Linked DNA regions of Thiosulfativibrio zosterae. The protein of the gene in region 2 interacts with the protein of the main gene of each other region in a pairwise test. Links are inferred from orthologs where the notes say so. Each region holds a gene or a part of one and is shown on either strand. Other genes may lie near its edges. The genes, in order: lpdA and uvrD.

Region 1 (12,192 bases), 1.2 Mb from region 2 along the record:
CCGACTCAATTCATGGTGGCCGAAGCCAAGCCATGCGCGAAAGCGTTTGGCAAAGCTTTAAAGAGGGAAAATTAAAATATTTGGTTGCCACAGGCATAGCGGCGCGTGGCCTGGATATGGAGAAGCTAGAAAGAGTCGTCAATTATGACCTGCCTTTTCCTGCAGAAGATTACATTCACCGTATTGGCAGAACCGGCAGAGCGGGTGAAACTGGAGAAGCCATTTCTTTAGTCTCGAAAGACGACTTTAAAAATCTTTGCGCCATTGAAAGCCTGTTAGGGCATATCATTCAACGCCAAGAAATCGAAGGGTTTCCCGTGAAAAAAACCGTACCGATTTCTATTTTAAATTACCGAACAAACTAGGGTATAAAACAACTGTTAGGGTTACTCTATTTCTAGGTATTGGGCTTTGTCTGCAACACCATTCCATTCATCGGCATCTGCTGGCGCAGGAATGACTGCGTTAATGACTGGCCAAATGTGTGCTAAATCTAGATTGATTTTGCGAAACTCTTCCATTCCTTCAGGCAGAGCGTCTTCTTGAAAAATGGCTTGTGCAGGACATTCTGCCGAGCATAAATCGCAATCGATACACACCTCTGGATTAATGACCAAAAAGTTTGGCCCTTCGTGAAAGGCATCCACCGGGCAAACCGCCACACAATCAGTGTATTTACATTTAATACAATTTTCAGTCACTACAAATGCCATTTTCTTTCTTCGCCTTAGAGTGTCGATTTCTGCTAAAATTTGGGGTTAATTTACGTTTAACCACTCACTTTTAAACATCAGTATACTACGGATTAAGTGGCTGATTGCAAGCTAAAATCTAGCTTACTAGCCTGTTTTAAACCTTGAGTGTTTCTTTATTTTTACTATAACTAAGTAACATAAACTTTGGATTTCTCATGATTCGCATCACCAATGTCAAACTCCCTCTAGATCACACCCCAGACCAACTGCAAGCCGAAATCCTCGCGACCCTAAAAATCCAAGCAGAGCAGTTGCTTGACTTTACGGTATTTAGACGAGGATTTGATGCACGAAGCAAACACAAGATTAGTTTGATGTATACCTTGGATGTCGAAACTTACAATGATGAAGCCTTGCTTAAAAAACACAGCCAAAATCAAAACATCCGCCCGACTCCGGATATGTCTTATAAATATGTCGCTCAAGCCCCTGAAAATTTAACAGAACGCCCAGTGGTTGTTGGCTTTGGTCCTTGTGGTATTTTCACAGGATTAGTCTTGGCAGAAATGGGCTATAAACCAATTATTTTAGACAGAGGAAAAGAAGTGCGTGAACGCACCAAAGATACTTTCGGCTTTTGGCGCAACCGCACCTTAAACACCGAGTCGAATGTGCAATTTGGCGAAGGCGGCGCGGGGACTTTCTCGGACGGTAAGTTATGGACGCAAATCAACGATAAAAAGCATTACGGCCGTAAGGTGATGCAAGATTTCGTAGATGCGGGTGCGCCAGCTGAGATTTTGTATGTCAGTAAACCGCACATCGGTACGTTTAAACTGGTGGGCATGGTTGAAAAAATGCGCGCTAAAATTATTGAGTTGGGTGGTGAAATTCGTTTCAATTCAAGAGTTGACGACTTGCATATTGAAGATGGGCAAATCACAGGCTTAACCCTTTCAAATGGTCAGCAAATCCATTCTAAATATATTGCCTTGGCCACGGGTCACAGTGCGCGCGACACCTTTGAAATGTTGCATCATAAGGGGGTGTATATCGAAGCCAAACCCTTTTCGATTGGCTTTCGTATCGAACACAATCAATCCGCAATTGATGAGGTGCTGTTTGGTAAAAACGCCGGCAATCCTTTGCTGGGTGCGGCTGACTATAAGTTGGTACACCATTGCAAAAATGGTCGCTCGGTTTACAGTTTTTGTATGTGCCCTGGTGGTACAGTGGTTGCAGCGACCTCTGAAGAAAAACGTGTGGTGACCAATGGCATGAGCCAATACTCTCGCAACGAACGCAACGCCAACAGTGCGATAGTGGTTGGCATAGACCCCAAAGATTACCCCAGCGACAGCCCTTTGGCCGGCATTGAACTGCAACGCCAATTAGAAAGCGCCGCTTATGTTTTGGGTGGCGAAAACTATGATGCACCAGGACAATTAGTGGGCGATTATCTGGCCGGTAAATCTTCTGCACAGCTTGGCAAAATAGAACCCTCTTATAAGCCTGGTGTAAAACTCACCGATTTAACCAAAATATTACCCGACTATTGCCTTGAAGCGATTCAAGAAGCCATTCCAGCCTTTAACAAAAAAATCAGCGGATTCGCTTTAAAAGATGCCATGTTAACCGGCGTTGAAACCCGCACCTCCTCCCCTGTTTGTATCAAACGCGGTGACGATTATCAAAGCATCAACACCAAAGGCTTGTACCCTGCTGGAGAAGGTGCCGGTTATGCAGGGGGCATTATGTCAGCGGCCATAGACGGCATACGCGTGGCAGAAGCCATGGCACTGGCGATGAATGAGGCTCAATAAAATCAACATGACTGACTCAAACTAAAGGCTGGCTGATATTGGCAACTTATCTTCTTCTGGAAGATTTTGCCCGCCGATGCGAAGATTTGGGTTTGCTACTAGGCTTTCTGTCAGGCTCAAAACACCCATATTCGGCATCATCATACGGGCTTTTGGGCGCTTTTTCTGTGGGCATAAAACCACGCAAAATCTTGCGTTCTAGGGTCAGCCCAATGAGTTGCTCAATCGACTTTAATTGTTTGTATTCCGCCTCACTGACTAAAGATACCGCCAACCCCTCCGCCCCAGCACGCCCTGTGCGACCAATCCGATGCACATAATCTTCAGGGACATAGGGCAAGTCAAAATTCACCACACAGGGCAGTTGACTGACGTCCAATCCTCGTGCCGCAATATCAGTTGCTATCAATGCCACTATTTGTCCATTTCTAAAGTTTTCCAAGGCTTGAGTGCGCGCGTGTTGTGACCTATCGGCATGAATAGATTCTGCTTTTATACCCGCTTTTTTCAATTCACTTACCAAAATGTCCGCACCCTTTTTGGTGCGGATAAACACTAAGACTTGATGCCATTGATTTCTCTTAATCAAATCGATCAATAATTCGCTCTTGCGCTCTTGATCAACCGGATGCACCAACTGCTTAATAGCAGTGACTGTGCTATTAGCTGCTGCCGCTTCTATCATCAGCGGATTGGTAAACATTTTATGAGCAAGGGACTTAATCGCTTCAGAAAAAGTCGCTGAAAACATTAAGGTTTGACGCTTCTCTGGCAGTAACGCCTGGATACGCTGAATATCGTCAATAAACCCCAACTCCAACATACGATCCGCTTCATCCAGTACCAAAATCTCTAGCGTGTCAAAGCTCATTGCGCCTTGACTATGCAAATCCAACAAGCGACCCGGGGTTCCCACCAACACATCAACCCCGATTTGTAGTTCGGCGATTTGTGGTTCGATTCTTACTCCGCCAAACACGGCGGCAGTGCGAATTTTTAAATGTGTGCTATAAACTTGAACACTTTGCATCACCTGAGCCGCTAACTCTCGGGTTGGGGTGAGCACCAAAGCACGCACCTGCAAGGCTTGCGGACTCTCTCCTCTCGACAACAATTGCAACATCGGCAAAGTAAAACTGGCTGTTTTACCGGTACCTGTGTGCGCAGCCGCCATGACATCTCGCCCGCTTAAGACTGCAGGAATCGCTTCAAGTTGTATTGCGGTTGGCGAGGTATATCCTTGCTCGGCAATCGCTTGCAAAAGTTCATCACATAAGCCTAAAGTGGCGAAAGACATAAAACTTCCTTAAATCAAAAATTGGATAATGGGCTAATCATTTACTTAACGGCAGATGCAACGTAAATAATTGGTCAAAAAGTAAGGTAAATATAAAGGTATAAACCAAAAAGAAAAGCAACAAAGCCGCTTCCATTGTAAAAGCAGTCCAGAGGTCAACCCCATACCACACCATATATAATGGCAAACAAATCAGCACCAAGCCACCCTCAAATCCTAAGGCATGAAGACTACGAATAGCAAAAGTTCGCTCTTGAATTTGCTGACGCATCTCCCAAAACTCGAATGCGGTATTAAACAGATAATTCCAAATACCTGCTGCGAGCGAGATAAAAATCGCAACGGGTAAGGACTCTTGGGCATCGCTCTCACTTAACAACATCAATACCAGCGTTGAAAATATAATGGCAGTAATTTCAAACAAAACCACATAAGTCAGGCGGCGCTTAATGGGACTCAAGGTTATCAAAGAAAATCTCCATCAGGCACTTAGAGCGCATTCATATTGGCTATAAAAGCAAAAAACCCCACTAAAATTGACCAGGCCTGGTTATTTTTGGTGGGGTTTTAAGGGCAAAAACCTATTGTAAGTGTTGTTTTAAAACGCTTAAAACTACTTTTTCTTTTTCGGTGGCAACAAGTCGGTAATGGTGCCTTCCGCCATTTCTGCCGCAAACCCTAGGGTTTCTGACAGGGTTGGGTGCGGATGAATGGTGAGCCCAATGTCTTGCATATCAGCGCCCATTTCAATCGCCAACATGGCTTCAGCAATCAGTTCACCTGCGTTAGGTCCGACAATACCCGCACCCAATAAACGATGCGTTTCGGCACAGAATAAGGCTTTGGTTAAACCTTCGTCACGCCCAAGGCTTAAGCTACGGCCAGAAGCTGCCCATGGGAAAGCACCTTTTTCGTATTCGATGCCTTCGTCTTTAAGTTGTTGCTCAGTTTTACCCGCCCAAGCCACTTCTGGATCAGTATAGGCCACTGATGGAATGCTCATCGGTGTAAAGGCACTTGGCAAGCCAGCAATCACTTCCGCAGCCACTTTTCCTTCGTGAACAGCTTTGTGTGCTAACATGGGTTGCCCAACAATATCCCCAATGGCGTAGATGTGATCGACATTGGTTTTTTGACGCTGATCGACTTCGATAAAGCCCCAGTCATTGACCGCAACACCGGCTTTGTCGGCATCAATCAATTTACCGTTAGGTGCACGACCAACGGCGACTAAGATGCGATCAAAAGTATCCGTGGCTGGACATTTTTTGCCTTCAAAAGTCACCACCAACCCTTCAGGCTTGGCTTCAACATTTGTGACTTTTGAACTCAAGAAAACATTTTCATATTGCTTTTGAATTTTCTTTAACAACGGCTTAGAAATGTCTTTATCCGCGCCGGGAATAATGGTGTCACCCAGTTCCACTACCGTGATTTTAGCGCCAAGTGAATCATAGACCTGCGCCATTTCCAAACCGATAATGCCGCCACCAATCACCAGCATACGCTTAGGAATTTCTGCCAACTCAAGCGCATCGGTAGAATCCATCACACGAGGGTCATCATGTGGGATAAATGGTAGTTTAACCACACGAGAACCCGCCGCGATAATGGCATTTTCAAAGCCAATGGTTTCGGTCGTGCCATCGGCTTTTTCGACGGTAACTGTGTGTGAAGAACTGAACTTGCCATAACCCTGCACCACTTCAACTTGGCGTGCTTTAGCCAAAGCCGACAAACCGCCGGTCAGTTTATTGATAACACCATCTTTGAAGGCACGCATTTTATTGGTGTCTATTTGTGGTTCTGCAAAGGTAATGCCATGGTGATGCATTTCGCGGGTTTCATTCAAAACCACCGACATGTGCAATAAGGCTTTAGAAGGAATACAGCCCACATTCAAACAGACGCCACCAATGCTAGCGTAACGCTCAATCATAATGACTTTTTTGCCCAAATCTGCCGCACGGAAAGCTGCCGTATAACCACCAGGCCCAGAACCTAACACCAAAACTTCACATTGCTTGTCAGCAACAGGAACATCCGTCGCTGCAGCTGGGGCAACTGTTTTTTCTGGCTCTGCGGTGGCGGTAACGCTTTCTTCCACATTGGCTGCAACCGTTTCGACATTGGCAATTTCCATTTGTCCGATAACGGTACCTTCTTTAACTTTGTCGCCAATAGCAACGGTTAAAGAAATGAGCTTACCTGCAAAGGGCGCTGGAATTTCCATGGTGGCTTTGTCAGATTCTAGGGTTAGTAAAGAATCGTCTTGAATAATCTCATGGCCAGGTTCCACCAGCACTTCAATCACTTCAACTTCTGCAAAATCACCAATATCGGGAACTTTAATGTCAACTATTGTACTCATTTGTTAAAAACTCCCGATTACATTAATAATTGACGCAAGTCAGTTAAATATTGACCCACCGTGGTGGTAAAACGAACGCCTTCGGCACCGTCAATCACGCGGTGATCGTAAGACACACTGAAAGGCATGATTAAACGCGGTACAAATTCTTGTCCATTCCAAACTGGCTGCATTTTGGCTTTTGATAAGCCCATAATGGCCACTTCAGGAGCATTCACGATTGGGGTAAATTGTGTACCGCCAATACCGCCTAAGCTAGAAATGGTGAAACATCCGCCCGACATATCGGCAGGCGACATTTTGCCATCACGCGCTTTTTTAGAAATTTCCATCAAGTCACGCGAAAGCTCATAGATGCCTTTTTGATCAACATTTTTAACAACAGGAACCACTAAACCATTGGGTGTATCAACAGCCACACCTATGTTGTAATAGCCTTTTTTAATCAACGACTGACCATCGGGTGATAAAGAGGCATTAAAGTTAGGGAAGTCTTGCAAGGCTTTGACCACCGCTTTCATGACAAATACCAAAGGCGTTAATTTGACACCTTGCTTTTCAGCCGTTGCTTTCATGTCAACGCGGAACTGATCCATTTCGGTGATATCACACTCATCAAACTGGGTGACATGAGGCACATTCAACCAGCTAGTGTGCAGATGCTTACCAGAGATTTTTTTGATACGACCCAATTCAACCGTTTCAGTTGCACCAAACTGACTGAAATCAATGGTTGGCACAGGAGGAATGCCCGCGCCCGAAGCCGCAGGTGCTGCACCAGAAACCGTTTTAGTGCCTTGCATCACTGATTTAATCAATAATTCGACATCATGCTTTTGAATACGACCTTTAGGACCTGTCCCAGAAACTAAAGTTAAATCAACACCAAGGTTTCTGGCAAAAGCACGAACTGAAGGCGAAGCATGAGAGCTCGCGCCCATAGATTGATTATTCACAGGTTTTGCAGGTGCTACTGCAGGCGCTGAAGGGGCTTCAACGGTTCTTGGCGCGGCGGCTGGTGTAACCACTTTTTCTGGAACTGCTGCAGGTGCTTCTGCCTTAGGGGCTGGCTTTTCTGCTTTGGCCGGCGCTGGCGCTGCGGCTGAGTCGCTGACTTCGATATCTAACACGTAGGTGCCTTCAGACACCTTATCGCCAACCTTGACCATCACCTTAGTGACTTTTCCGGTCACGGGAGATGGGATTTCCATGGTGGCTTTATCCGATTCTAAGGTCATCAAAGAATCATCTATGGCAACGGTGTCGCCAACCGCAACCAAAACCTCAATGACTTCGACTGTGTCAAAATCACCGATATCGGGAATATTAATTTGCTGTATAGCCATTTCATCATTTCCTATAGCTAGGAACTGCCAGCACTTTTAGTGTTTGGACTGACAGTTTCGATTAAATTCGTTTGAAAAAGCCGTTTTCATAAAAGCGGCTTAACTTCATTTAGGCATGAACAGGGAAAGTTTTTTCGCTGTCTAATCCGTATTTTTCGATGGCTTTCGCCACGATTTCTGGCTTGATTTTGCCGGTGTCTGCTAAAGACTTCAGCGCCTCAACAACCACATAAAAACGGTTAACTTCGAAGAACTTACGCAACTGTTCACGCGTATCTGAACGACCAAATCCATCGGTACCTAGCACACTATAGTGGCCTGGCACATATTGACGAATACGCTCTGGATAGTCACGAATATAATCGGTTGCAACGATGAACGGGCCTTCTGAAGCAGATAATACTTCAGTGACATAAGGCACCTTCGGGGTTTCTGTTGGGTGCAAGGTATTCCAACGATGTACTTCAATACCATCACGACGCAATAGGTTAAAGCTGGGTACGCCCCAAATATCAGCAGCCACATCCCACTCAGCTTCAAGCATTTCTGCGGCGGCAATCACTTCACGGAAGATGGTACCCGACCCCATTAACTGCACCTTGTTTTTGGCTTTTGATTCTGACTTCTTAAAGGGGTAAATCCCTTTAATAATGCCATCTTCAACGCCTTCTGGCATGGCTGGATGTGAATAGTTTTCGTTCATGGCGGTGATGTAGTAGTACACATCTTGTTTTTCATTAAACATGCGTTTAATACCATCACGGATAATCACAGCCAATTCAAACGCAAAGGTTGGGTCATAGCTTAAACAGTTAGGCACATGATCGTATTGAATCAAGTTGTGACCATCTTGGTGCTGTAAGCCTTCACCTTCTAGCGTGGTACGACCGGCTGTCCCACCGATAAGGAATCCACGAGCACGCGAATCACCCGCTGCCCAAGCCAAGTCACCAATGCGTTGGAAACCGAACATGGAATAGTAGATGTAGAAAGGAATCATGCTCACACCGTAGTTGGCATAAGCGGTTGCAGCTGCAATCCAGTTAGCCATGGCACCAGCTTCGTTGATACCTTCTTCAAATACCTGGCCGTTTGAAGCTTCTTTGTACCACATCAACTGATCGTTATCCATTGGCTGATACAATTGTCCTGCTGGGTCATAAATACCAACTTGGCGGAATAAACCTTCCATACCAAAAGTACGCGCTTCATCGGGAATGATTGGCACAACGCGTGGCCCTAAAGTCTTGTCACGCAACAAGATAGACACTAAACGCACAAATGCCATGGTAGTCGACATTTCACGATCACCCGTGCCTTCTGTGAGCATTTTAAAGGTATCTAAACTCGGAACGGGTAAAGGCTCTGCATTGTCTAGACGAACAGGTAAAGAACCCCCAAGTGCCTCACGGCGCTCCTTCATATAGCGCATAACATCTGAGCTTTCGTCTGGTGTATAGAAAGGCACTTGCTTTTGCAAATCTTCATCTGAAAAAGGAATCGCAAAACGGTCACGGAAGTATTTATAGCCTTCGTAATCCAATTTTTTCTGCTGGTGAGCCGTGTTAGCTGACTCTCCATAAGGCCCCATGCCGTAGCCTTTAATGGTTTTCGCAAGAATAACGGTTGGTTGACCCTTAGTTTCTTCAGCACGCTTGTAGGCGTTATAGACTTTACGAGGTGAATGACCACCGCGGGTTAATGCAAAAATTTGTTTGTCGGTCATATCTGAGACCAACTCTAATAACTCTGGGTATTTACCAAAGAAATGCTCACGAACGAAGGCACCGTCTTTAGCCTTATAGGCTTGATACTCACCATCGACGACTTCGCCCATACGCTCGATCAATTTTCCAGAAACATCTTTTTGTAATAGACGATCCCAACCAGAACCCCAAATGACTTTAGTCACTGCCCAACCTGCGCCACGGAAAACGCCTTCCAGCTCTTGAATAATACTGTCGTTGCCACGCACAGGGCCATCTAAACGCTGGAGGTTACAGTTGATCACAAAAACTAAGTTATCTAATTTTTCGCGTTTGGCTAGCTGAATGGCACCACGAGATTCTGGCTCGTCCATTTCACCATCCCCAAGGAATGCCCAAACCTTACGACCTTCTGTTTTGGCTAATCCGCGGGCTTCCATGTACTTCATAAAACGGGCTTGATAAATAGCCATCAATGGACCAAGACCCATAGATACGGTTGGGAACTGCCAATAATCGGGCATCAACCACGGATGAGGATAAGAAGAAAGACCATTTCCATCTACTTCTTGACGATAGTTGCGAAGTTGTTCAGCGGTTAAACGACCTTCCATGTATGAGCGAGCGTACATTCCAGGAGCGGTATGCCCTTGGAAGAAAATCATATCCGCACCTTGTGGGTGCTTAGGCCCTTTAAAGAAGTGGTTCATACCGACTTCATACAAAACACAGCTTGAAGCGTAAGAAGCAATGTGACCACCAACGCTGGTGTTTTTGTTGGCCCCAGAAACAATCGCCATGGCGTTCCAACGCAACATGGCACGCATCTTTGTTTCTAATTCCATATCACCTGGATACTGCACTTGCTGCTCTGCAGCGATGGTGTTGATGTAAGGAGTATTGGCCGCATAAGGCACATCTATACCGTGAACACGGGCTTTTTCGATAAGTGCTGCAATAATATGTTGTGCCTTTTCTGTACCTTCAAAAGATACAACGGCTTCTAAAGCATCAAGCCACTCTTGTGTTTCTTGTGGGTCTTGGTCAACGAACTGATCGCTCATAAAATTTTTTAACCTCATTGGTTGGTTTGGTTTGACTCTGGAGGCTGGGTAATACCAGAGTGTCTTCAGCAAGCGTAGTTCTTACGCCGACCGCCAACAGATGAACTCAATTAAGAGTTCAAAACCGCCTTGGTTTCCAGCTACTTAGTATTTCCAAGGGGCTTGAATACCACTTAATGGGCAATAAAACACCCAGTATTCAAATTAATGAAAGCGAATAATACCACTTTTTAAGGGCAGGTGCGAATTCAACAAAACAACAAAAAGCCCAGCAAGCCCTTTAAACAGAGGATTGACAAAGATTTTTTGAATGGATTTAAAGACTTAGAAATGTTTTTTAGAAATGAATATCAAACAGAAGTGTTGCGGTAAAAGTTTGAAATTACCCGCAAAAGACGTCTTATGGCAGCCAGAATTTTTTTAATGAGTCTTCAAGCTCTAATAGCGCTTGATGATAAACCGCTTTTTTAAACTCAACCACATCCTGTACTGGATGCCAATAATCGACCCAAGTCCAAGTTTCAAACTCAGGGGTTTCGTGTAAAGCCAAATTGATTTTGGATTCTTCGGTTTCTAAACCCAATAAAAACCAAATTTGTTTTTGACCAATACAAACCGGCAAACTGTTATGACGAATTAAATGCTTAGGAAGGTCGTATGAAATCCAATCTTGGGTTCTGCCTAAAACTCGCACATCAGAAGGCTCTAAACCGACTTCTTCTTTAAGTTCACGAAAAACTGCTTGCTGAGGGGTTTCGGATTCACGCACGCCTCCCTGAGGAAACTGCCAAGCGTCTTGAAACACTCGCTTACCCCAAAACAACTTTCCTTGCTTATTGACTATTATGATACCGACATTCGGTCGATACCCATCTACATCGATCACAGTAAACCCTATTAAAAACGCTTATTTCATTAAAGGGTATTATGGCAAGAAACCCCCATATTTTTCAATTAATTTTACAACTTAGAGCACTTTTTTAGAACCAAATCTTCCAAATCAATCATAAAACCAATTAATGAGAATTTATAAATGCGCTTTTATAACATCCAACTGCAATCTGTGAAACATTCAGATAAAATGAATAAAAATTTTGCAATGGAATCTCAGACCTTATGAAACTGGCCATATTTGACCTAGACAACACTTTAATTGCTGGCGACAGTGACTACCTTTGGGGAAAGTTTTTAATTCAAAAAGGTGCCGTAGACCCCGCCTTTTTTGAAGCTGAAAATGATCGTTTTTACGCCAATTATAAAAATGGCACCCTAAACATCATGGAATACCAAAGGTTTTCTTTAAAACCTTTAACCCAATACCCGATGCAAACCCTGCTTGATTGGCATCAAGAGTTTATGCAAACCATGATTGAACCCATTTACCTTCAAAAAGCGCAAGACTTGGTCAACCAGCACAAAGCCAATGGCGACACGCTGTTAATCATTACCGCCACCAATAGCTTTGTAACCCGCCCGATTGGTTTACGATATGGCATAGATCATTTAATTGGCACTGACCCTGAAATCATCAACCATTGTTTTACAGGAGAAGTCTCAGGAACCCCTTCTTTCCAAGACGGCAAAGTCATTCGTTTAAATGACTGGTTAGAGGAACATCCTTTTGACTTGAAAGATGCCTACTTTTATTCTGACTCCAGAAATGATTTACCGCTATTAGAAGCTGTTGGAAATCCGACTGTGGTCGATGGTGACGATGTTTTAAAAACCATCGCCAAAGAGAGAAACTGGCCAAGCATTAGCTTGCGCAACTGATTATTAACAAACTTTTTTAAAGTTATAAAAACAAAAAAGGCGCTAAAAATGACCAGACTTTATGCCCTGTTTGCTATTAAGGGTGCTGGTCAAAATTAGCGCCTTTTTTATGGGTTT
Region 2 (12,271 bases):
GGCTGAAGCCGCGATTAACGCTCAAGACCCTATTTTTAAAGATTTTACGATGAACGAAGCCGAGCGTTATGAATTACAAACGGCGGCTTGGTTACACGATTGTGGCAAGCTGACAACGCCTGAATACATTATGGATAAGTCGACCAAGTTAGAAACGGTATTTGACCGTATAGAGTTGGTGAAAACACGCTTAAATTTGAAGGCTTTTCAAGAGATTGTTAGAAAACACGGTATTTCAGAAACTGAAATTGCCCAAACTCAAGCGAATTACCTCAGTGCCTATGAGCGTTTAAAACAAATCAATACCGGTGGTGAGTTCTTAAATGATGAAGGCATTGATTTTTTAAAGTTTATTGCGGGTAAAAACTACACTAACTTGATGGGCGAAAAAGAAAGTTTGTTGACTGACGATGAGTTAACCAATTTAATGATTCAACGCGGTACGCTCAATGATGAAGAGCGCGATATTATGCAAGACCATGCTGCCATGTCGATTCATATGTTGAATATGTTACCGTTTCCGAAAGACTTAAAGCGCGTTGCTGAGTTTGCCGGTGGGCATCATGAACGCATGGATGGTAAGGGTTATCCCAATCATTTAAAACGAGAGGAATTGTCGATACCCGCCAGAATGATGGGGATTGCGGATATTTTTGAAGCCTTGTCAGCCGGTGACAGACCTTACAAAGAAGCCAAAAAACTCTCTGAAAGTTTGAAAATTTTAGGGTTTATGAAAAAAGATGGTCATGTTGACCCAGACTTATTTAATCTGTTTGTCCGCGAGAAAGTGTATTTAAGATATGCAGAAAGTTATTTAAAACCAGAACAAATTGATGAGGTTGATCCGGCAAAGATTCCGGGTTACGAACCTTTGCCAGAAGCTTGAAAACGATTTATAAATCAAACGCTAATTTGATACCGATGTGCGCACCATCATCAAAGTTATAGGTCATGCCAGGCATGGTCATTTCGATTTTGCGATATCCAATATAGGCAATCGCTGTTGGCAATACTTGTACTTCAGCACGCAAGTTTATTTCACTGGCAGACTCAATTTTGCCACCACTTAAAACGCTGGGTCCAATTAAGTATTCAGCAGTCACTGCCACAGGTGCTTCTGTTTGTATCCAGTAACGCGCAAATCCACCTAACATCGCACCATAACCATCGTCCGTCCCACTATTCGGTTGTAAATAGTAGGCTTTCCCCTTTAATCCAACATCCAAATTAGGCGCAGCTTCAAATCCTAAGCGAGCTACACTGCCAAAGCCAGAGATTAGGTTACCATTTTTATTGGTGTGTAAAACATCGACACCTAATATTTGCGATTCACCAGCAAAATTATTCTCTTTAGATACGCCAAATCTTAAAGCGTCATTAGACAGATTAAGGTCCGCTGCTAATTGGGCGTGCGCTTGTCCTGATAAACCTAAACTGCTTAAAAGCGAGATTAGGGCGATTTTCTTTAAATTCATGGGTGTTCCTTTTTGGTTGGAGCAAAATAATCTTTTAAATTGTCGCACAAAATCAACGAAAAATCATGGATTCAGTCTGTAGGCGTGTCAATCAGTGATTTGCCCACTGCGCCAAGCTCGAATGGCAAAGCGAGCAGGGTGACTGGCATAATAAAGTGCAGACGGTAAGTTGAGTGGCTGTTGCGTGATTAAATCCCCCAAGAGTTCGGCTGCCAAAAATACTGACATCAATCCGCGCGCACCGTGCCCGTTATTGACATAAAGTCCCGGGTAATATTGCTGCTTTGGATAACGATAAACCACATGGGTATGGCTTTGACTGAGGTAATTTTGTTTCATAAAGTCAGCATCGGCGACTGGGCCAATCATTGGTAAATGGTCGGGTGAAGTGGGGCGAAACGCGATATTGCCACTTAACTCGGTGGGCGCACGGTTTATCCACTCGGGTAGCGCGCTTTGCGTGGTGCTAAGGTTTTCAGCTTGTGCTTCCCAAGACAGTTTGGTATCCATGTTAGGTGCTTCAAAAGTGGCGCCACTTAAATGGGTATGAGCATCTAGGCTAACACTGTAACCGCCGTGTGTCAGTGGAAAGCGTAATGGGGTTTTGATGTTGTCAGCGTGGAAATGGGTCACTTGCCCTTTGACAGGCCGAACTGGCAGGCCAAGTTTTTGATTGAGTGAGTTGCTTAAACTGGCGGTGGCAAATATTAAAACGGGCGCTGAAAATTGAGTGCCCTGCGCGGTTTGGACTTGCCAGTGAGTATCCTGCCAAACAAAGTCAGTCACTTCAATCTGGGTTTTGAGCGTTATCTTTGGGTGTTGTAAACAGCGTTTAACCACGGAGCTGGGCTGAACCCAGCCACCTTGTGGAAAAAACAATCCATTAAAGTTAACGGTTTGCCCCAGTTGCTCGCTGAGTTGGTTGGCGTTTTGCCAAGTTGCAAAATTGTTCGGCAAACCGACGCGTCTAAGGCTGTCTTGAATGCGTTGTTCTGCAGTAGGCGTTGCAGCCAATTGAATCAGTCCATCCAGTTTGCCAATGATTTCAGCGTTTTTTAGCCAGTTTTTTAACCAGGCCTGGGTGGTTTGATAGCCTTTTAAATACCATTGACTGCGCAAATTCCAATCGCTGGTAATCAGGGGGTGGAGTGTGCCTGCTAAATTGCCGGAAGCTTCTTGGGCGACTTGGGCATGGCGTTCTAAAACGGTGACCTCAAATCCTAGTTGAGCCAATTGAAATGCTGTGGTGGCTCCCGCTAAACCGCCACCAACCACTAGGGCTGTTTGCGCGGAAGGGACAAAGTCGGGGCGCACAAACCACGGAAATTTTGGCGCAAATGGTCGCTGTTGTGCCAGTTGACCAAATAACATTTCACGCTTGACGCCATAGCCGACATCTTTTTGGACGCAAAATCCCGCGGCTTTTAAACCACGGCGTACCTCGCCATTGGCGGTAAAGGTTGCAAAAGTGGTTTGAGCATGACTCAGGCGCGCCATTTGAGTGAATAAACTGGCTTGCCACATATCGGGGTTTCGAGAGGGCGTGAAGCCGTCTAAAAACCAAGCGTCTACTGGCGTTTCAAATTCGGGGAGGCCCTGTAAAACATCGCCAAACCACAGGGTGACTTTAAGGCGGCTGGGTATGAGGATTAAGGTATGCCAGCCGGGCAGTCGAAAGGGGTAGTTTTCTAAAAGCGCTTGGCTGATGGTTTGCAAGGTGGTGTTGTCGCTAAAGGCTTGATGCACTTGGGCAAGGATTTCAACTTCGAGTGGGTATTTTTCAAAAGAGATAAAATGTAACTCACCTGCTGGTGTGTTTTCTAACCAAAGTTGTGCTGCTCTTAAAAAGTTTAACCCAGAGCCAAAGCCCGTTTCGGCAATGCAAAAGTCTTTAGCAGTTTTAAAGCGCTCGGGCAATTGATTGTGTTGCATAAACACATAATCAATTTCAGCAATGGCACCATCGGTGGAGTAATACACATCATCAAAGGTATCTGAAACCAGAGTATGGTTTTCGCGCCAGTGAATTTGGGCGGGCTGCAGGACGTCAAGTTTCATGGTTTGCTCAGCTCAATTGGCGGTCGTGGTTGCTTGGCTTGTAAGCGTTGTTGTTGTAAAGGGTCGTGCGTGACCCAAAGCGCACAAGCCTGGTGATCTTGAACATAGTGCATAACAAAGGCTTCAACGGCTTGAGTCGTCTCTGGGTCAAGGTTGGCGGTAATTTCGTCAAGCAATAAAACTTTAGGTTGATGCACTAGCCCCCTAATTAAGGCCAAGCGTTGCTTTTCGCCACTGGAGCAGTTTCTGGGAAGCTGTTTGAGGATGTTTTTTTCCAGTTGTAATGCTTGCAGATCCTCTACGAGTTGGGCCGTTTTTTCTGGGTTGACATCAAAATGCGCCGCCATGTCTTCCCGCCACCAGGCGGTTTCAGCCGAAAACCACATCACTTGGCGACGCCAGTCTTCTGGGCGGTTATGGCTTTGCGAAAGGTCGTTTAGCCAGATTTCACCGTCGTGTACCTCTAGATCGGCCAGCGCGCGCAATAAAACCGATTTTCCTGAACCAGACTTGCCCGTGATGCAGCGAATTTCTTGTGGTTGTAATTCAAAACTAATGGCACTTAATCGGCCTGCAACGGCCACTTGATTGACTTTAAACATGATTGATCTATTTGTTTACTTGGTTGTTAAGGTAAATACACCATCCCAATCTTGAGGTGGCGGTGTTTGCAGATAGGCTTCACAGCGTTCGGCATAGAGTTCTTTAAAGTGCGCAAAAGGCTCGTCGGGCAGCAGTAAAAAAAGCCGTTGAGCTTCGGTAAAGTTTTGTGCATGATAAGCATTGAAAGCCTTATTGCAAGTTTCAACCAGCTCAAACATGTCTGCAATATTGGCATCTCCAAGGTCCGCTAAGGGCAGATAAATTTTAACGGGTTCGTGTTTACCCTTGACGCGAACCTGGTCGATTAAGGCACAGGGAATTCGTTCATAAATTGCTTCACGGGTGAATTCCGAAATCAGCAATTTTAAACCGTATTGTTTGGTCAGCCCTTCTAGGCGAGAGCCCAGGTTAACCGCATCGCCAATGACCGTATAGTCCAGTTTTTGGCTAGAGCCGATATTGCCTAAAATAACTTTACCGGTATTGCCACCTACACCGATGGCAATGGGTTTTAAACCTTGGTCAATGAGTTTGGTATTGACCTCTTCGAGTTTTCGAGTCATGTGTATCATGGCTTGGGTTGCGTGAAGGGCGTGGTCTGGGTCGGGTAGTGGGGCGCCCCAAAAGGCCATGGTGGCATCACCGATAAATTTATCCATGGTGCCGCCATGGTCGAAAGTGACTTGCGTCATGGCATCTAGGTGAATGTTGAGTAGGCGCACCACTTCTGCCGGTGTTAAGGATTCTGAGATGGTGGTAAAGCCTCGAATGTCGGAGAAGACTACGGTCATTTCTTCTTCTTTACCAATTTCAGCTTCGGCTTGTTTTTCGTAATTATCCAGCACCATATTCAGCGCGGCAGGTGATACATATTGCGATAACATACTGCGCACACGGCGTTTCTCTCGCCCTTCGGTTGCCGATAGATAACCGCTGATGAGCAGCCAAGTGCTCAGAATACTGATGAGCGGAGGCATTAAATCCCATTGCAAAGCGTAGTGCGACTGTAAGCCAATGCCGGTGCCAACCACCAATGAAGCCAGTATCAATGGGTAACCCGTTTGCAAAAGTATCGAGGTTTGATTGATGGATAACATCATGGTTAAAAGTGCTAAAACAAAAATACTGGCCACCACGCTAACAGCATCAATTTGGGTTATAAAGTCCTTATTAATGAGGTTGCTGGCAATCGAGGCGTGCAAAAATACTCCGGGCCAACGGCTTTCCATGGGGGTGGCTTTCATGTCTTCTAGGCCGACCGCACTGGTGCCCACAAAAATGGTTTTGCCGGCAAACATTTCAGGGTTGACATAACGCGGGTCGGTGTAAAGGGCTTCTAAATTACCGCGACGCAATTGCTCAACGGATGCCAAAACACTGCCAATCGAAAAGGTTTCAAAATGTTTGTAAAAGTTGACCTGGTAGTTACCATCTCTATCGAGCGGAACGGCTAAATCATCCAAATACAGGGTTCGGCGATTTTGCGTTTCGACTACCTTTTGAATGTTGAGGCGATCCATTAAGGGCGCTGTCGATAAAACGGGAAAGAAATCGCCATTATAATCTCGGAAAAGACGAGTGCGACGATAGGTGCCGTCTAGGTCTGGTGAGAATTCAACCACGCCCATGGTGCGGGCGTTTTGGTAAAGACCATTAAATGAAATGTAATAGGTGTTATTGGCACTGGTTTGTAAGCCTTGCGTATCTGGCAAGGCAAACTTGTCGTGGAATAATTCTGGTAAGGGTTTATTGGGATTAGGGTTAGAAGGGTCGTGTAATAATTGCATGGCATGGGTTGCGATGCCACTTTGTGCAGTCGCATCCACAAACGCTAGGTCATGCTCAGAATGCTGTTTGTCGGCATCCAGCGCACGTTCGGTAAATAGAATATCGAATGCCACCCCTTGTGCGCCGCCCATGCTCATAAATTCAAGTACATCTGCCCAAACCGAGCGCGGCCAAGGCCAGCGACCAACCAGTGGGTCAAGGGTTGCCAAGGAGGCTTCATCCACCAATAAAATGACCACATTCTTGTCAGCATGCAGTTCACTGCGCAAGAGTTGGCTTTTAAGGTCGTCGACCTGCCACTCCATTTTCTTCAAGCCGCCACTTAAAAATAAACCTGAGGTGATGACAAACGCCAGCAATGCAAGCAGGGAGCCATGCAGATATTTGCGTTGTTGTTTGCTGAGTTTCATCGTTTATCCTTAAGTTTTAAAGCAATAAAGGCGTTAAAGGCGCTCGAGTTTGGCAAAACCAACCACCAGCCATTTACTGCCAGCCGCTTTAAAATTGACTTGAATGCGGGCGTGTTCGCCCGCACCTTCGGTGGCCAATACCGTGCCTTCCCCAAATTTTTGATGAAACACCCGATCACCTAAGGCAAAGCCAGTTTGTTGCGCTAAAGCATCATTCAATTTGGTTTCATTCCAACCCGAGGTTTGTCCGCCGCTTGAAGGGCGTGCGGAGCCTGTTAGGCGCACAAAGTCCACGCAATCATTTGGAATTTCTTTAATAAAGCGTGACGGTTGCGGGTAAAACTCTGAGCCATGCATTCGGCGGCGATTGGCAAAAGTGATCATCAATTGTTTCTCGGCACGCGTGATGCCCACATAAGCCAAACGGCGTTCTTCTTCGAGTTTGTAAGCATCATCGGTCGATTGTTGCGAGGGGAACAAGCCTTCTTCAACCCCCACCATAAAGACTAACGGAAACTCCAAGCCTTTGGCAGAATGCAGTGTCATGAGTTGCACGCACGATTCCCATTTGTCGGCTTGTTGTTCGCCCGCTTCCAGTGCCGCTTGCGCTAAAAATTCTGCCAAAGGCGATGCATAAGCCACATCGCCCAGCGAATCTTCGATGGCACTTTGTGGCGTTTTGAAAACACTGGTGGCGTTAATCAATTCGTCTAAGTTTTCTAAGCGGCTCTGGCCTTGTTCTGAGGTGTCTTTTTCAAAGTGCAGTTGCAGGCCAGACCTTGAAATGACTTGCATCGTTTGGTCTTTAAGTTCTTGACCTTCGCCACTTTCTTCGAGGCTTTCAATCAGCGTTTTAAAGCTCATTAGAGAGGTTTGTGCTCGCGCGGTGAGGCCTTGTTCGAGCAAAGATTCCATCGCATTCCATAACGACACACCTTCCATTTTGGCAATGTCACGAATCATGTCGGCGGTTTTGGCGCCGATGCCGCGCGGCGGATGATTGTAAATGCGTTCAAAGGCGGCATCGTCTTGGCGGTTGAGTATCAGGCGCAAGTAAGCCAAAACATCTTTAACTTCGGCACGGTCGTAAAAGCGCAGGCCGCCGTACACCCGATAGGGAATCTTGGCCTGCAATAGGGCTTGTTCAATCAAACGAGATTGGGCGTTAGAACGATACAGCACCGCCGCATCACTGCGCTCGCCGCCTTCTTTAACCCATTGGTTGACTTGGTTACAGACATATTGCGCTTCGTCGAGGTCGTTAAAGGCTTCGTAAATTTTAATCGGATTGCCGTCATCACCCGCCGACCAGAGCGTTTTGCCCATGCGTTCTTGGTTGTGGGCAATCAGGGCATTGGCAGCTTTAAGAATGGTGCCGGTTGAGCGGTAGTTTTGTTCTAAACGCACAGTTTTAACATTGGCGAAGTCTTGTGAGAATTGGCGAATGTTTTCAATTTTGGCACCGCGCCAGCCGTAAATGGATTGGTCGTCATCCCCCACAATAAATAATTTGCCCGTCGCACCTGCCAGCACGCGCAACCAAGCATATTGCAAGGTGTTGGTATCTTGAAACTCGTCTACCAAAATATGACGAAAGCGACTTTGGTAATGCGCCAGCAAATGCGGATGTTTAAGCCAAAGCTCGTGCGCACGCAATAACAATTCGGCAAAATCCACCAGGCCTGCCTTTTTACATTGTGCTTCATAGGCTTGGTAAATTTGCACCATGCGCTTCACAAACGGATTATGGCCTGGGTCAATGTGCTGGGGGCGACGACCTTCTTCTTTTTCACCATTGATAAAGGCTTGCACTTGGCGATGCGGCCATTGTTGCTCATCCAGCTCCATGGTTTTGAGCAGGCGTTTAATGACGCGTTTTTGGTCGTCGGAATCGAGAATTTGAAAACTTTGCGGCAAACCGGCTTCTTGAAAATGCTGGCGCAATAAACGATAAGCAATGCCGTGAAAGGTGCCCATGGTGAGTCCTTGTGATTGGTTGCCAACCAAGGCTTCAATACGGCCACGCATCTCAGCGGCGGCCTTATTGGTAAAGGTGACCGCCAAAATATTGTAAGACGAAAACCCCATGACTTGCGTCAACCACGCAATGCGATGCACCAGCACTTTGGTTTTGCCGCTGCCCGCGCCCGCTAAAATTAAAGCATGCTGATCTTCGGTGGTCACCGCATCACGCTGTGCATCGTTGAGGGTGTCGATAATGTGAGAAATGTCGTCCATGGGGAAAGCCTTTATTTGAATCTAATCATTATAGCTTTTGAGGCCAAAATTAGGCTAAAAATGACCAGGCCTGGTTAAAATTGACTGGTTTACTGGGTTTTTATTGCCGGCTAAAGTGTTAAATTCGTTATAATTCTCCGCATTAAAAATGTTGAGAGGTTTGATAAATGAAAATTGTTTCTTTTAATGTCAACAGCATTCGGATGCGCTTGCATCAACTCGAAGCGCTCATTGCGACCCAAGCGCCCGATGTGATTGGACTGCAAGAAACCAAAGTGCAAGACCACGAGTTTCCTTTAGAGGCCTTGCAGGCCATGGGCTACGAGGCGATTTATATCGGCCAAAAAACCCATTATGGGGTGGCCTTGTTGTACAAAAATACCGTGAAATTGATTGCTGAGCAAAAGGGTTGGAAGTCCGATGACGACATCGCGCAAAAGCGCATGATTATTGGCGACTTTGAAGATGCGCAAGGTAATCAAGTGCGTGTGGTGAATGGCTATTTTCCGCAGGGCGAAAACCGCAAGCACGAAACCAAGTTTCCGGCTAAGCAGAAATTTTATGAAGATTTAATGGCGTATTTACAAACGGACTGCTCGCCTGAGCAAAATCTGGTGGTGATGGGCGACTTTAATATTTCGCCACAAGATATGGATATCGGCATAGGTGAAGCCAGCCGCAAGCGTTGGTTGCAACAGGGTAAAACCAGTTTCTTGCCAGAAGAACGCGAGTGGTGGGCAACTTTGACAAGCTGGGGATTGTTTGACACTTATCGCACGATTTATCCCGAACCGAATGGGCAATATAGCTGGTTTGATTACCGCTCAAAAGGCTTTGAGGATGAGCCAAAACGCGGACTGCGCATTGATACGCTCTTAGCGACGGCAGCTTTAAACGCCAAGGCGGTTGCCAGTGGCATTTGCTACGATGTGCGTGGCATGGATAAGCCCTCAGACCATGCGCCGGTTTGGACTGAATTTAAATTTTAAGGAAACACCATGTTACAAAAAATGACTTTGGTCGAGCGTGTCTTGTTAACACCCGACATCCTTCAGCTGTTGCTCAATCCCAGTGAGCCGTTTGATTATCAAGCGGGTGATTATGTTTTATTGGGGTTGGACGAGGCTGACTTGAAGCCTTTTTCAATCGCGTCTGCGCCGCGTTTGGATGGGATGATTGAGTTGCACATTCGCAATCACGATAACAGTGATTGGATGGTCGCTTTGTTTGAGGTGCAACGCTATGACACCTTGTTTGTGCAGGGCCCTAAAGCGCAATATCAGTTGGATGCCAACTTGGATAAGCCACTCATTTTTGTGGCTGGCGGTACGGGCTTTGCCCCGATGAAAGCCTTGCTAGAGGTGGCTTTAAAGCAAGGCGGTGAGCAAATTATAGAATTTTATTGGGGCGCTCGCACGGCGGCTGATTTGTATCAGCACACCGATATGTTGAGTTTGTGTAAGCAATACCCTAATTTAAATTACCTGCCAGTGGTGTCTGAGGAAGATTTTGGGGGGAGAACCGGTTTAGTGCATCAAGCGGTGTTGCAAGACCACCCAGATTTAAGTGGGTTTAGGGTGTATTTGTGTGGCCCTTGGCCGATGCAGCAAACTGCTAAGGCAGATTTTTTGGCAGCGGGCTTGCCGGAATCACAATTTAACTGATAAGCCTTTGTTATGAATGCAAAATAAGAAGGATTACTTAGGCATTAGACGAGCAATTTTCGGCGTAAAAATTTTTAGATACTTGCTATAAAATTAATTTGCTCGTTAAAAAAATTGACTGTGTTATATTTTTTTGACACATTCAATGAAGGTGCTAAAACCGTGATCCAGCTTTCCCAGAGCCAAAAAATATATATTAAGTATATTTCCTTATCGATGTTTTTTGTGTTCTCTGTGGCCAGTTTGCAGTTTTATTTAAACATGGGGGGTATTTTAAAGCCTCAGCTGTATGCAGCCCCCATCTTAGTAAGTATTGTATTGGGCGCATTACTGGCTTCTCAGCGAGTTTTGCGCCTTAAGTTTGAAGCCGAGCGCGCTAAGTTTGGTGCCATCGTCGATATGGCAGAAGAGTTCAGTTATATTCAACAACTCGATGGCGCTTACAGCTATGTTTCTCCCGCCAGTGAGCTCTTAACGGGCCATGCCCCCGCAGACTTTTTAAATCAACCCTTGTTCTTCGAATCGTTGATTTTTGATGAAGACCTTTCAAAGTTTAAAGCCTACCAAGCTAATTTGGCTCAGCATATTTTTGATAATGCTGTTGAGATACGGCTGATTCATAAAAACGGCCAGATTGTTTGGGTGCGCCACAGTCGTCGCGAGGTGCGTGATGCAGAGGTCGTGGTGGCTTTCAGCGTGACTAATACCAACATTACGCGTTATATTGAGCAAGAAGCGGCGTTACAAGAAATGGTTTTTACTGATCCCCTAACGCATTTGCCAAATAGACGCTTCCTTAAAGAACATTTAGCAAAACGCTTAGATTTGGCTCAGCCATTTAGTTTGGCAATGATGGATTTAAATCGCTTTAAGTATGTCAACGATACCCTAGGTCATACCGTTGGCGATAAATTGTTGGTGGATTTAAGCCAAAAAATTCAAGGCGCTTTGCCTCCTAACGCTTCATTTGCTCGCTTTGGGGGTGATGAGTTTGTGTTTGTGGTGGATGAATCTGTCGATATGCCGCTCTTGATTAGTGAGGTTTGCGAAGTGATTAAGCAGCCCATTGATTTAGCGGGGCAGCGTTTACAGGTTTCTGCCAGTTTTGGTTGGGTGCGGGCGCCTGAGGATGGGCAAGATGTCGACAGCTTAATAAAGTTTGCCGATGCCGCCATGTATGAAGCTAAGCGAACGCCAGGCTTGTCTGTGCAGGCTTATCGAAATGCGGGGCATCAGGGGCACGAGCGGTTGCTAAAAATTGAGCACAAGTTAGGCGATGCGGTTTTAGATGGCAAGATTGTGCCCTTTTTTCAACCCATGGTAGATTCGCAAACTTTGCAGGTCGCAGGTGTTGAGTGTTTGGCGAGATGGCAAGATGAAGACATGGGCACCATCTACCCAGATGAATTTATTCCATTGGCTGAAGCCACAGGGTTGATTGTGGATTTGGGGTATCAAATTTTAGATAAGGCGCTTGAGGTTGGCAGTCGATTAAATGCGAATGAGGGGGTGGAAGTTTATTTTTCAGTCAATATTTCCCCTATTCAATTGTTTGAAGAAGCGTTTGTGGGCAATGTAGAGCAGTTAATCAAACACCATCAATTCCCGGTGCATTTGCTTAAGTTAGAAGTGACTGAAAGTCTGTTTATGGGTGGCGATATTCAGGCCAGAGAAACCTTGATGCGCTTGAGAAAATTGGGCGTGCAAATTGCCTTAGATGATTTTGGCACAGGTTATGCCGCTTTGGCGGTTTTGCGAGATGCCTGTTTGGATGTTTTAAAAATTGATAAGTCGTTTGTCAGTGCGATGACACCAGGCAACTTGGATCAGATATTGGTTAAACAAATCGTGGAAATGGCGCATGCCATGAATTTAAAAGTGGTTGCAGAAGGCGTTGAAACCCAAGAGCATCAAGATTTTTTACAATCCATTGGTTGTGATTATAGCCAAGGGTATTTGTGGAGTCGTCCGGTTGCTGAAGCCACCTTTTGCGGGTGGCTTAGAGATAAGATGGGTGCTGAGCGTTAGTGATGGT

The links.
Region 1: the proteins of uvrD (region 2) and lpdA interact in binary tests that used the Escherichia coli proteins (3 or more experiments, as listed by UniProt). The link is inferred for Thiosulfativibrio zosterae from one-to-one orthologs.

Annotation. Positions count from the first base shown.
Region 1 is NZ_AP021888.1:1,116,669-1,128,860, reverse strand. What follows is about bases 3,808-6,683. They hold lpdA (dihydrolipoyl dehydrogenase), read right to left. Parts: upstream 6,187-6,683; coding sequence 4,429-6,186; downstream 3,808-4,428. Other genes in these bases: aceF (dihydrolipoyllysine-residue acetyltransferase), read right to left, coding at 6,204-6,683; THMIRH_RS05000 (PACE efflux transporter), read right to left, coding at 3,853-4,284; THMIRH_RS05005 (DEAD/DEAH box helicase), read right to left, coding at 3,808-3,815. Also shown: THMIRH_RS05020 (DEAD/DEAH box helicase), read left to right, coding at 1-365; ferredoxin FdxA, read right to left, coding at 387-713; THMIRH_RS05010 (NAD(P)/FAD-dependent oxidoreductase), read left to right, coding at 911-2,518; more of THMIRH_RS05005, read right to left, coding at 2,565-3,807; more of aceF, read right to left, coding at 6,684-7,532; aceE (pyruvate dehydrogenase (acetyl-transferring), homodimeric type), read right to left, coding at 7,642-10,302; THMIRH_RS04980 (RNA pyrophosphohydrolase), read right to left, coding at 10,703-11,188; THMIRH_RS04975 (histidinol-phosphatase), read left to right, coding at 11,419-12,075. UniProt on the Escherichia coli protein: Lipoamide dehydrogenase is a component of the glycine cleavage system as well as of the alpha-ketoacid dehydrogenase complexes.
Region 2 is NZ_AP021888.1:2,301,644-2,313,914, reverse strand. Bases 5,971-8,925 are described here. They hold uvrD (DNA helicase II), read right to left. Parts: upstream 8,573-8,925; coding sequence 6,368-8,572; downstream 5,971-6,367. Other genes in these bases: xthA (exodeoxyribonuclease III), read left to right, coding at 8,740-8,925; THMIRH_RS10660 (CHASE2 domain-containing protein), read right to left, coding at 5,971-6,334. Outside these bases: THMIRH_RS10680 (HD-GYP domain-containing protein), read left to right, coding at 1-886; THMIRH_RS10675 (YfaZ family outer membrane protein), read right to left, coding at 894-1,475; mnmC (bifunctional tRNA (5-methylaminomethyl-2-thiouridine)(34)-methyltransferase MnmC2/FAD-dependent 5-carboxymethylaminomethyl-2-thiouridine(34) oxidoreductase MnmC1), read right to left, coding at 1,563-3,533; THMIRH_RS10665 (ABC transporter ATP-binding protein), read right to left, coding at 3,530-4,135; more of THMIRH_RS10660, read right to left, coding at 4,151-5,970; more of xthA, read left to right, coding at 8,926-9,561; THMIRH_RS10645 (NAD(P)H-flavin reductase), read left to right, coding at 9,571-10,236; THMIRH_RS10640 (putative bifunctional diguanylate cyclase/phosphodiesterase), read left to right, coding at 10,453-12,264; aroE (shikimate dehydrogenase), read right to left, coding at 12,271-12,271. UniProt on the Escherichia coli protein: A helicase with DNA-dependent ATPase activity. Unwinds DNA duplexes with 3'-5' polarity. Translocates on single-stranded DNA with 3'-5' polarity. Initiates unwinding more efficiently from a nicked substrate than double-stranded DNA.